DNA from 4 places in the Bacillus sp. NPDC077027 genome. Region 1 is predicted to be linked to each of the others. Evidence: riboswitches for the same ligand, from Rfam matches in the RefSeq annotation. Region 1 holds a riboswitch; each other region holds the start of a gene.
The links. A riboswitch is a leader RNA that binds a small molecule or an ion and turns the genes downstream of it on or off. The one in region 1 is predicted to bind S-adenosylmethionine.
Positions count from the first base shown of each region.

Region 2: another riboswitch for S-adenosylmethionine. It lies ahead of mtnW (2,3-diketo-5-methylthiopentyl-1-phosphate enolase); the one in region 1 lies ahead of ACQKEZ_RS11930 (methionine biosynthesis PLP-dependent protein).
Region 3: another riboswitch for S-adenosylmethionine. It lies ahead of metK (methionine adenosyltransferase); the one in region 1 lies ahead of ACQKEZ_RS11930 (methionine biosynthesis PLP-dependent protein).
Region 4: another riboswitch for S-adenosylmethionine. It lies ahead of ACQKEZ_RS06560 (methionine ABC transporter ATP-binding protein); the one in region 1 lies ahead of ACQKEZ_RS11930 (methionine biosynthesis PLP-dependent protein).

Region 1 covers NZ_JBNNIO010000003.1:290,131-293,233, reverse strand. Annotated here, with positions in the region: gene metC (cystathionine beta-lyase) at 1-297, opposite strand, end outside; gene ACQKEZ_RS11930 (methionine biosynthesis PLP-dependent protein) at 294-1,412, opposite strand; SAM riboswitch class I at 1,489-1,608, opposite strand; gene ACQKEZ_RS11925 (esterase family protein) at 1,838-2,578, shown strand; gene ACQKEZ_RS11920 (YjcG family protein) at 2,631-3,103, shown strand, end outside.
Region 2 covers NZ_JBNNIO010000003.1:391,912-395,014, reverse strand. Annotated here, with positions in the region: gene ACQKEZ_RS12470 (2-hydroxy-3-keto-5-methylthiopentenyl-1-phosphate phosphatase) at 1-615, opposite strand, end outside; gene mtnW (2,3-diketo-5-methylthiopentyl-1-phosphate enolase) at 616-1,836, opposite strand; SAM riboswitch class I at 1,937-2,038, opposite strand; gene ACQKEZ_RS12460 (pyridoxal phosphate-dependent aminotransferase) at 2,091-3,103, opposite strand, start outside.
Region 3 covers NZ_JBNNIO010000001.1:29,301-32,403, forward strand. Annotated here, with positions in the region: gene pckA (phosphoenolpyruvate carboxykinase (ATP)) at 1-672, opposite strand, end outside; SAM riboswitch class I at 899-1,033, shown strand; gene metK (methionine adenosyltransferase) at 1,228-2,430, shown strand; gene asnB (asparagine synthase (glutamine-hydrolyzing)) at 2,585-3,103, shown strand, end outside.
Region 4 covers NZ_JBNNIO010000002.1:185,456-188,558, reverse strand. Annotated here, with positions in the region: gene ACQKEZ_RS06575 (toprim domain-containing protein) at 1-61, shown strand, start outside; gene ACQKEZ_RS06570 (thioredoxin family protein) at 74-376, shown strand; gene ACQKEZ_RS06565 (SCP2 sterol-binding domain-containing protein) at 497-838, shown strand; SAM riboswitch class I at 940-1,050, shown strand; gene ACQKEZ_RS06560 (methionine ABC transporter ATP-binding protein) at 1,194-2,219, shown strand; gene ACQKEZ_RS06555 (methionine ABC transporter permease) at 2,212-2,880, shown strand; gene metQ (methionine ABC transporter substrate-binding lipoprotein MetQ) at 2,894-3,103, shown strand, end outside.

The sequences.
Region 1 (3,103 bases):
TGTGATTAACACATGATCACCTTGAGACAGTAAGAGAAAAGCCGTTGAAATAGCTGCCATGCCTGAAGCAAATGCGAAGCCTCTTGTTCCTCCTTCAAGAGAGGCGATCGTGTCCTCTAGTGCCTGTCTTGTTGGTGTGCCCGATCTAGAATAATCATATTTGCCAAAATCGTCAAAGTCACTTTGATGAAATGTCGATGCATGTTGAATTGGCACGCTCACGGCTCCTGTTGTGCCATCTGTTTTAAACGGATTGTGTACGAGCTGTGTTTCTAACGTCCATTCGTGCTTTGTCATTTTACTTTCGCCTCCTCTTGCACTTGTGATAATGCCTGTTTGAGATCCTTTTTTAAATCTTCAACGTGTTCAATTCCTACAGAAAAACGTAGTAATTTATTACAGACACCATTTGCAATCCGAATTTCTTCTGGAATGTCCATGTGGGTTTGTGTTGCTGGATAGGTAATGAAGCTTTCAACCCCGCCAAGGCTTTCTGCAAAACAGATCGTTTGCAATTGCTTTAAGAATGGATTAACCCATTCTTCCTTCGCCAACCTGAACGATAACATTCCGCCTTTTTTAGGATAAAGAACATCTTGAATTTCTGGCTGATCCTTTAAAAATACGGCAAGCTCCTTCGCATTTGCTTCATGTTGCCGCATTCTCAGTGCAAGTGTTTTCATCCCTCTCATAAGTAGCCAAGAATCAAATGGGGATAAAACGGCACCGATTGCATTTTGATGTTGAAACATAGCTTCCGATAATTCTTCTCCCTTTGTCACCACTAGTCCAGAGAGAACATCGTTGTGACCTCCTAAATACTTGGTCGCACTATGAATGACAATGTCGGCACCAAGTGTGATCGGCTTTTGCAAGACGGGTGTGTAGAACGTATTATCTACAATAACAAGAATGCCGTATTCTTTTGCAATTGTAGCGACTTTTTGAATATCTGCTTCTTGCATAAGTGGGTTTGTTGGCGTTTCAATAAAGATGGCTTTGGTCTCTTTATTTATTTTTGAGCGGAAACAGGCTTCGTCTGTAAAATCATCGTAAAGGAAACGAAGGCCGTATTTTTTCCATTCGTTTTCAAATAGGCGATATGTACCGCCATATAAATCAGACGATACAATTAATTCATCTCCGCTTTGAAAAAGAGCCATAATGGTTTGAATTGCTGCCATTCCAGAGCTAAAGGCAAAACCAGCTGTGCCTTCTTCGAGCGTCGCTATGGCATCTTCTACAAGCTGTCTTGTCGGATTTTTCGTTCGAATGTAATCAAAACCTGTTGATTCTCCAATTCCTCTATGTCTATATGCAGTCGAAAAATAAACGGGCGGATTCACAGTTCCAGTTACTACTTCACTACGGTTTCCAATTTGAGCTAATTTCGTTTCTACATGTTCCGTCATTTGACACCATCCTAATGTAAAAATCTTTTAAAAACAGAAAACCCTTCTTCATAAGAAGAAGGGTTTTAGTCGCTTCTTCTTATCTTCCAAGCAAAAAAAATGCTTGCTGGATTTAGCACCTTGGTACACCGCACGGCGGTGCATACCGGTTGCTGAGGTTTCAAAGGGCCAGTCCCTCCACCTCTCACGATAAGAATGTTTTTGTAAGTTTGTTCTAATTCTTAATACTGTAACGCATACAACAACATTTTTCAAGGGTAAATCGGTGCTTTTCCAGACGATTATTTAAATTTTCTGCATTTTTAAAAAGGGCGAGATGACTGCCATTGGATTGTACGTTTCAAATAGAAAGATCCTCGTTTTTCATGATACAATGGATGGAAACGCTTCACATGTTTTAACTTGGATAGTTGGAGGAATGGATTGTGGTGAAGAAAACAGGAATGATACAAGAAGAAATGTTACATTCAACTGAACTTGGGGAAGATATGACTGTACTCATCTATTTACCAGTCAATTATTCACCCTTGTATAAATATCATGTCATTATTGCACAAGATGGACATGATTACTTTCGATTAGGAAAAATCGGCAGACAAGCAGAGGAATTGATGCAAAACAAAAAAATGGAACGTTCCATCATTATTGGAATTCCATATAAAAACGTCACAGAAAGAAGAAATACGTACCACCCTGAAGGGAGTAAATTCGAAGCCTATAAACGATTCTTGGCAAATGAACTTGTTCCATATATTGACGACCATTTTCCAACCTATCAAATTGGAGCGGGTCGCACATTCATTGGTGATTCATTGGGCGCAACGATTTCGCTTATGACAGCAATTGACTATCCTTATTTATTTGGGGGTCTTGTCCTTCAGTCTCCGTATGTTGATCACGCAGTCCTTCAAGCCGTAAAAGAAGCAAGTACACTGACTCATTATGCGATCATTCACCAGATCGGCTTACAAGAAACTGCCGTTAAAACAACAGATGGACAAATACTTGATTTTATCGAGCCAAATCAAAAGCTCAAAGAATTACTTGAAACATCAGGTGCTGATTATATATTTGAAACATTTGAAGGAGATCATAAATGGACGTATTGGCAGCCGCTCATCTCTCCTTCGCTAAAAAGAATTTTGCCCCATTCGTTAATCGACTGAATTTTGTTATAATAACTTGTAGCACACATTTTCTTTATCAGGAGGGAAAACTATGAAATACGGAGTTGTTTTATTTCCATCAAAAAAATTGCAAGATATTGCGAACTCTTATCGGAAACGTTATGATCCGAACTACGCACTGATCCCGCCTCACCTGACACTCAGAACACCGTTTGAATTAACGGATCATGAAGCAGCTGAGGTTGTGACAACACTGCGTGAGTATGCAAAGCATGCATCTCCTATCACACTAAGAATTAAAAAATTCAGTTCATTCGCTCCTGTAAACAATGTTATTTATATGAAAGTAGAACAAAATGAGGAATTAACTGCCCTCAATGAAAGGCTTTATGCTGATCCTATAGACGGTACACCAGAATATGCTTTTGTACCACATGTGACTGTGGCTCAAAAATTATCAGATGATGAACTTTCTGATGTACTAGGTTCATTAAAACTAAGAAGTATTGATCACGAAGAAACCGTTGATCGATTTCACCTTTTATATCAATTGGAAAACGGTTC
Region 2 (3,103 bases), 100 kb from region 1:
AAACGTCTCGTACTCATGATAAGAAAGCTTCAGTTCCTTGCATTCGTTTAGTAAGTAGTCACGGGCAAATGTCACATCTGCGCACTTTGCCGCTTCAATATCTGTGACCGAATCACCAATCATCACTAAGAAGTCATTCTCATGTGAGAGCTTTCGAATGATGGACGGCTTGCAGCAGCCGCAATCATTTTTACACCATTTGTCACAGGTATGCGGCCATTCAATGATGATCTGCTCTTCGAGAAACGAGGCATGATTACAATAAATTTGCTCCCTTTCCACAATACCTTCGAGCACAGGATAAACGAAAAAGTCCATCCCACCACTTAGCACGTAAAATGGCACATCTTCTTTCTTTAAAAACTGAACAAAACGTTCAAAGCCATCTCGAATTTCAGTATCGTTTAAGATGAATGATTGGATCGCTTCTTTCTGTTCAGTCTTTAATAAACGAAACATACGACCAACGCCTTCTTTAATACCGATCTCCTTAGACAACACACCGTCTTTCAGCTTCGTCCATTCACTTGGTGCAAACTCTTTCATAATGCTGATAATGTTATCATTTTTGGTGATCGTACCATCAAAATCACATAAAACTATTGGTCTACTCATTTAAAACGCTACCCTTCCCCATTTTTCAAGTGCGGCTTTTAAATCTTGACAAGCTGCGGCTCTTTCTTCAATCGGTTCACCGTTCATCACAGCATCAATGATTGAGCGAAATGCCTTTCCTCCACCAATTGCCCCACGTGGGTGGCCATGAATTCCTCCGCCAGCATTTATGATATGGTCAAGCCCAAAATCTCTTAATAACAATGGTACCATGCCTGGGTGTATACCTGCGGATGGGACAGGGAATGTTTTGTGAAAGTCGTCATCTGTTGTACAAGCTTCAAAGATCCCTAGTGCATCCTCTTTTGGAAGTGCAACAGAGCCGTATGGCGAAGGAAATAAACTAAAGTCTGCACCGGCATAACGGTTTAATTTCCCTAAAATGAGCGCGTGAGAAAAGCCATAATCAGGGGATGATGTAAACGCACCACTTACAGCTGGATGAGCCATTATTGGCAAACGAATCTCTTGATCTTCTGCAAGGCTTTGCATCACATCAAGTCCGTACGCAAAAACATTGAACAGAAGTACATCTGCGCCAAGCTCTGCTGCCTTTCGTGCCTTGTCCTTCAATTGATCTGTTCTTCCAGTTAAGTTCACTGCATATAACGTTCGATGACCTGTCTCTTCATAGGTTTCTTTTAAAATTTGTTTTCCTGCTTTGATCCTCTCGTCAAAAGGGGCAAGCGCTGTTTCAAACAAAATTTCGTCATCTTTAATCAAGTCAACGCCACCTAACGCCTGCGCTCGAAGCTGTTCTTTTAGATCAGCCATATCTCTTCCAATAACTCCTTTGAAAATACTCATCAACAAAGGACGCTCAAATTCCCCAAGCCTCTTGCGAATGCCTTCAATCCCAAAAGCAGGACCTGGCAGGTTGCGCTTAAACGCCGATGAGAACGATAGGTCAACGAGCTTGACCTTGCCATCCAGTGAAAGCTTACCAAAAACGGTCGTTAAAACAGCTGGTAAATCGGCTGAAAAGTTCGCTTCAGGATAACCAATGGTCACCTCTGATTGCACAAGACCATCGCGAGGCATTGTCTTCTTTTCCTTCGTGCATATCACTCTGCCTTTATGTTGTTGAAGCTGCTTCTGCTTTAACTGAGGTAAGTCCGTCCACGAGCCAACTGTAAGCCCGAGTGCAATTTGTTCTGCTTTTTTTTCAATCTGTTCACCCTCTGGGTGTGTGATGACATAAGTCGCCTGTAATTCACTCACTGGTAAACCCCTTTCTATATCCAGTTAAGTTCATAAACCATATAAAAAAACCTCTCCAAATGCTTTTCGCGCCTTGAAGAGGTTTCGTCTGTTCATCCGAATCTTATCTCTCAGCGCTTGCTGCAAGAATTAGCACCGTGCTTCATTGAAGTCGGTTGCCGGGCTTCATCGGGCTAGTCCCTCTGCCTACTCTTGATAAGAATATTCACTTTTCTGAAATGATGCCTGAATTATCCCACCGTTTTTTTACGTTGTCAATGGCTTTTTGAAAAAAGATGCAATGAGCCAATTCGTTCTGCTGCTTCTTTCAAGCGATCTTCGCTTGTCAAAAGACCTACTCTGACATAGCCTTCCCCGTATGATCCAAAGCCGCTTCCTGGTGCAACAACGACACTTGCCTTTTCTAATAGCAAATCTGAAAAAGCTACAGACGTATACCCTTCTGGCACTTTCAGCCAAGCAAAAAATGATCCTTTTGGAGCTGTTACTTCCCAGCCAATCTCACGGCATGCCTTAATCCAAGCATTCCTTCTTTTTTCATAGCGGTCATTTTGCGTTCTAACACACTCTTGACTACCTAAAAGAGCTACTGCCGCTGCATCTTGAGTTGCTTTAAACAGAGAAACAAACATATGATCCTGATACAGTTGAATGGCTTCAATCACAGATGCGTTTCCAGCTGCAAAGCCGACTCTCCAGCCTGCCATATTGTATGTTTTGGACAATGTATAAATTTCAATTCCGGTCTCCTTTGCGCCTTCCGTTTGCAAAAAGCTTACTGGCTTCTCTCCATCAAATCCGATGCCTCCATAAGCAAAATCATGCACTACACAAATACCGTTTTCTTTGGCAAGCGTAATTGTTTTTTCAAAAAAATCAGCTGTTGCCACTGCTCCCGTCGGATTATTCGGATAATTTAAGTACATGAGCTTCGCCTTTTCTTTCAGTTCAACTGAGAGCTTATCATAGTCTGGTAGAAAAGCATTCTCTTCAAGAAGTGGCATAAATGCCATGTCAGCCCCGGCTAATACAACACCTGACCAGTAATCAGGATAACCTGGATCTGGAACAAGCACCGTATCGCCTGGATTCAGAAGGCATTGTGGCAATTCAACTAACCCTGCTTTGCCTCCAAATAATATGGCGATCTCTTCTACTGGGTCAAGCTGAACCCCATATTCTCTATGATAAAACTCAGCAGCAGCAGCTTTTAGCTTAGCCGTTCCTCTAAAAGAAGAATATTGATGGTTTTCTGGTTTTTCGACTG
Region 3 (3,103 bases), on a different contig from region 1:
TTGACCCACGTTTGCAGAGCAGTGCATAGAGAGGATATCTTGCTCAGGAAGCAGGTAGTTCATCACAGAGAAAATAGACTTTTTCATTTCTCCAGCATATTCTGTACCTCCGATGAGAATCGTACGTTTTTCAAAGGATACGATGATGAATGTTTCAGAGTTTGTTCCATCTGTTTCAGGATCTGCTTTAAAATGTGGTGCAGATAAAATTGTAAATGGTTTTTCAGCGGATTTTGGTGTTGATGCGTCAGGTCTGATAAAAAGCTGCTTGGCAAATAGATTGTGCCATGCAAATTCGTTGACGACAGTGATTGGCATACGGTATCTTTCATCGGCACCTGCGAAGCCGTCAAATACAAACAGCTCATCTCTTTCCTTTAAGTATGACACAACCTTAGCATGAAGACGGTCAAAGGCTTCTGGTGAGATCGGCTGGTTCACATTACCCCAATCGATTTTATGTTCAGAATTTGCTTCTTTGACGATAAATTTATCTTTAGGCGAGCGCCCAGTGTATGCACCTGTAGTGGCGCGTACAGCACCCGTAGAGGTTAAAGTTCCTTCATTACGTGCGAGAATTTTTTCAACAAGCTTCGGAACAGATAAATTTTGGTGCGTATTTTCTGCTGAAAGTAGTGTTTGTAAATCTTCTTTTAAATCCACTGAGTTCATAAAAAACCCTTCCTTTACCGTTGAATTTGTTTGTTTCGATTAGTATAACACATTGATAATAATAGTCTATACTATTTGAATTATTTTGTGTGTTTTTTTTCATTTTTGCCATAAAAACATGCTTCTTGGTGATACAATTTAAGTAGGTAAAAAAGGGGATAGATAATTCCTTAGAAGCATTGACATCACATGAGGGTATAAGATAAGATATTTTATTGAACGGATACTCTTATCCCGAGCTGGTGGAGGGACAGGCCCAATGAAACCCAGCAACCGGTTTCTGATGAAAAAGTCAGTACAGCAAGCGAGAAACCAAGGTGCTAACCTGATGCAAGGTCATTTAAACCTTGAGCGATAAGAGTGAAAGGCATGTATATCTCAGACCCTTTCCTCACAATGATGGAAATGGTTTTTTTGTTTTTGGGATATCATATGAACAAATTGCCAATAACATCTCTATATAAACGTTTTCATATAATAGGGAACGAGTTCCGTATCATTTTGAAAGGCCTCATCTTGGGATGGTGTGGTCTTGTACAGGAGGAATTAACCATTATGAGTCAAAATCGTCGATTGTTTACTTCAGAGTCAGTTACGGAAGGACATCCAGATAAAATCTGTGATCAAATTTCAGACAGTATTTTAGATGAAATTTTAAAGAAAGACCCTAATGCACGTGTTGCTTGTGAAACTTCTGTTACGACCGGTCTTGTTTTAGTAAGCGGTGAGATTACGACATCTACTTACGTCGATATTCCAAAAACGGTGCGTGACACCATTAAGGAAATTGGCTACACACGTGCGAAATATGGTTTTGATGCGGAAACATGTGCGGTTCTTACATCGATTGATGAGCAGTCTGCTGATATTGCCCAAGGTGTTGACAAAGCACTTGAAGCGCGTGAAGGGACAATGACAGAAGAAGAAATTGATGCAATCGGAGCTGGTGACCAAGGTCTTATGTTCGGTTATGCGAACAATGAAACAGAAGAACTGATGCCTCTTCCAATCTCTCTTGCGCATAAGCTGTCTCTTCGTTTGACTGAAGTACGCAAGGATCAAACACTTGCTTATTTGCGTCCTGATGGAAAAACACAGGTAACTGTTGAATATGATGAAAATAACAAACCTGTGCGTATTGATACCGTCGTCATTTCAACACAGCATGCACCTGAGATGACACTTGAACAAATTCAAAGTGATTTGAAAGAGCATGTCATCAAACATGTGGTTCCAAGTGAATTGATTGATGAGAACACAAAATATTTTATTAACCCAACAGGTCGATTCGTTATCGGTGGGCCACAAGGGGATGCTGGTTTAACTGGTCGTAAAATCATCGTTGATACTTATGGCGGTTATGCTCGTCATGGCGGCGGAGCTTTCTCAGGTAAGGATGCAACGAAAGTAGACCGCTCTGCGGCATACGCAGCTCGTTATGTAGCGAAAAACATTGTGGCTAGCGGTCTTGCAGATTCTTGTGAAGTACAGCTTGCTTATGCAATTGGTGTAGCACAGCCTGTTTCCATTTCCATCGACACATTTGGAACTGGTAAAGCATCTGAAGAAAAATTGATTGAAGTTGTTCGTGCAAACTTTGATCTTAGACCAGCTGGTATTATCAAAATGCTTGATTTACGTCGTCCAATTTATAAACAAACGGCTGCATACGGACACTTTGGTCGTCACGATTTAGATTTACCTTGGGAAAAAACAGATAAAGCAGCTACACTTCGTAAGGAAGCATTAGGAGAATAACATCATAAAAACCGCTTATTTTAAGCGGTTTTCCTTTTGGGGAAATCTGAACGGATTATTTTGTGAAAAAATGACCTCAATGTGAAACGAAAATGAGACAATAACTGTCTAATTATAGGCTTAATATGAAATAACATAACGTGGAGGCAATCATATGTGTGGATTTGTTGGTGTATTTAATCACCTGCCATTGTCCGAAACTGCTGAACAGGAAGAAACAATTAAACAAATGAATCGTCTAATTGTTCACCGTGGTCCGGACGATGAGGGCTATTTTCATGATGAACATGTAGGTTTTGGATTTAGACGTTTAAGTATTATAGATGTTGAAAACGGGAAACAGCCGCTTTCATATGAAGACGAGAACTACTGGATTATTTTTAACGGGGAAATTTATAATTATGTTGAACTAAAAGAAGAGCTTGTGAAAAAAGGTTATACTTTTAAAACAGATTCCGATACAGAAGTGCTCCTTGCCACATACCGTCATTATAAGGAAGAAGCAGCATCTAAGCTTCGTGGAATGTTTGCATTTTTAATTTGGGATAAACAAGCGCAGTTGCTCTATGGGGCAAGAGATCCATTCGGGATCAAACCACTTTACTTTACACAAATAGATGATCAAGTTTACTTTGCATCTGAGCGCAAAAGCTTGATGGCAGTGAACGAAAAT
Region 4 (3,103 bases), on a different contig from region 1:
TGCCCATCTTGCATCTGTCCTTTTAGCTGCAAACATTGATGTTCATTCGAAATATTTATGAGGGTGGACGCACATGAAAGACATTCAAGAACATGAATTAAAAAACATACAAGATGATATATTTCTTTTATACTTATACACACCTTTTTGCGGAACGTGCCAGCTCGCCAAGAAAATGCTCACTGTCGTAGATAAGATGCAACAGGACGTACCATTTTATGAAAATAACCTAAACTACTCTCCAAACATTGCCAAAGCACTAGAGATTGAAAGTGTGCCTTGCTATTTACTGTTTAAAAAAGGAGAACTTGTTAAAAAAGGTTACGCCTTTCATTCTGTTCCATATCTTCACGAAATGATTGAAACCGCTAAATAAAGCGGTTTTTTGTCATATTTCAAGCCATTCCTTTGTAAATTTGTCGAGTTATTTATAAAGGACTAGCAGATGTTGATAGAGAAATGTTATGTATAACCAAATGATAGGGAGGTTATACATGTGAAAAATGTCAATGCCAATGGAAATGCAAAGCAACGCTTTCTGTTAAAGCCGTTGCTCTCATCATCATCCTTGAAAATCACATTTGAAGCGGAATCGGATTCTTGTACTCTGATTGTGGATGAACGTGGTCAAGTAGAAAAACTACCTACAATTGAGTTATCAGACCTCACTTTCTACGGCGAGAAAAAGGAGATTCTCCAATTATTAGATGGGGATTTATCCTTACAGCAATTAATAAACCGGGGTCAAGTGAAGGTAAAAGGGTCCTTTCGAGCCTTATTAAGACTAGAAGCAGTCCTTTGGCTTACAAACGGATTTTTCAGGAAAATGATAACTTAGTTGTTTACTGGGAGATTAGCGATTTACAGCGTTGACATATCTCAATTAGCATGTTATCCTACGTTAGGAAAAGAAGATCATCACATAAAACAACATAATTTCTCTTATTAAGAGAGGTGGAGGGACGTGCCCTATGAAGCCCGGCAACCGTCAGCATAAAGCTGAAATTGGTGCCAATTCACTCAAAGCGAGCTCGCTTTGAAAGATGAGAGAAAGGCGTATTTTAGATAAAAGGCCTTTCTGCTTGTGTTGCAGTTAGGTCTTTTTTACTGACCTTGAGCCTATAACTCATAATGAATAAACCTTCGTATGTGATGGCACGTATAGATTCAGCAAGAAAGCAGGTGATCAGACTGTGATCCATTTACAAAATGTATCAAAAACATACCATTCAAAAAATGGAGATGTCGACGCAGTAAAAGACGTTAATCTATCGATTGATAAAGGTGAAATATTCGGAATTATCGGCTATAGTGGTGCAGGGAAGAGCTCTCTGATCAGACTACTAAACGGTTTGGAATTGCCAACAGAAGGCACAGTCGAAGTAGCGGGTAATAAAATAAATGACATTTCAAGTAGTAAGCTTCGAAAAGCAAGACAGGAAATCAGCATGATTTTTCAGCACTTTAACTTACTCTGGTCAAGAACTGTCAGACAAAACATCATGTTCCCACTTGAAATTGCCGGCGTTCCGACGTCAAAGCGGATTGCTCGTGCAAATGAACTAATTAAACTGGTCGGATTAGAAGGAAAAGAAAACGTCTATCCATCTCAGCTTAGTGGGGGACAAAAACAACGTGTCGGGATTGCAAGAGCACTTGCAAACGATCCAAAGGTTCTCCTTTGTGATGAAGCAACCTCAGCACTTGACCCGCAAACAACAGATTCCATTTTGGAACTGCTTGCGGATATTAACAAACGATTAGGCTTAACCATCGTCCTGATCACACATGAGATGCACGTCATTCGTAAAATCTGCCATCGTGTAGCTGTCATGGAAAATGGTCGAATTGTAGAAGAGGGCGAAGTTCTTCGCGTCTTTAGACAGCCAAAGGAAGAGATGACAAAGCTATTTGTGAAACAACTCGCTGATCCGGAGGAAGCTCAAGAAACGATTGAACATGTGTTGGAGCGAGTAAAAGAAGGAAAGGTCGTTCGTTTATCCTTCATTGGTGATTCTGCGGAACAACCGCTCATTACAGAAATCATTCGAGAGTTTCAAGTGGATGTGAACATCCTTCAAGGGAAAATCTCGCAAACGCAGGAAGGTGCGTTTGGAACACTTTTTATCCATATTAATGGAGAAGAAGCTGAGGTTCAAAAAGTCATCGCCCATATTCAAAGCAAACAGGTAGAAATTGAGGTGATGACAAATGTTTGAGAAATGGTTCCCAAACGTTCATTTAGATGTCATTTGGAATGCAACTAGTCAAACGATCTATATGACACTCATTTCTCTCGCTTTTGCTTTTGTGATCGGAATATTGCTAGGTCTATTGCTATTCCTAACTGGAAAAGGCGGATTATGGGAGAATAAGCCGATTAGTGTCATCATCGGTGCAATCGTGAATATTTTCAGGTCGATTCCCTTTATCATTTTAATTATACTTTTATTAGGATTTACAAAGCTAATAATGGGCACGATTTTAGGTCCAAATGCAGCACTTCCTGCACTTGTCATCGGCTCAGCACCGTTCTATGCTCGTCTTGTGGAAATCGCATTGCGAGAAGTAGATAAAGGTGTCATTGAGGCAGCAAGATCAATGGGCGCTAAAACAACGACCATTATATTCAAAGTGCTTCTTCCAGAGTCGCTGCCGGCCCTTATTTCTGGAATTACTGTGACAGCAATCGCACTGATTGGATCAACAGCCATTGCTGGAGCTATTGGTGCAGGCGGTCTTGGAGATTTAGCTTATGTTGAAGGCTATCAATCTGGAAACACTGACGTGACACTCGTCGCAACTGTATGTATATTAATCATCGTGTTTATTATCCAAATCATCGGTGATTTTATAACTAATAGAATTGATAAACGTTAAGGAGGAAATATAAATGAAGAAATTGATTTTAAGTGCTCTATTTCTTGCTTTTGCAGGGATTTTAGCTGCTTGTGGTTCATCTAACAACACGAGTGATTCTGACAACAAAACGATTACGGTTGCTGCTTCAAAAACACCTCATGCTGAGATTCTTGAAGAAGCGAAGCCACTTTTAAAAGAAAAAGGCTATGATCTAAAAGTAAAGGTACTCAGTGATTACAAA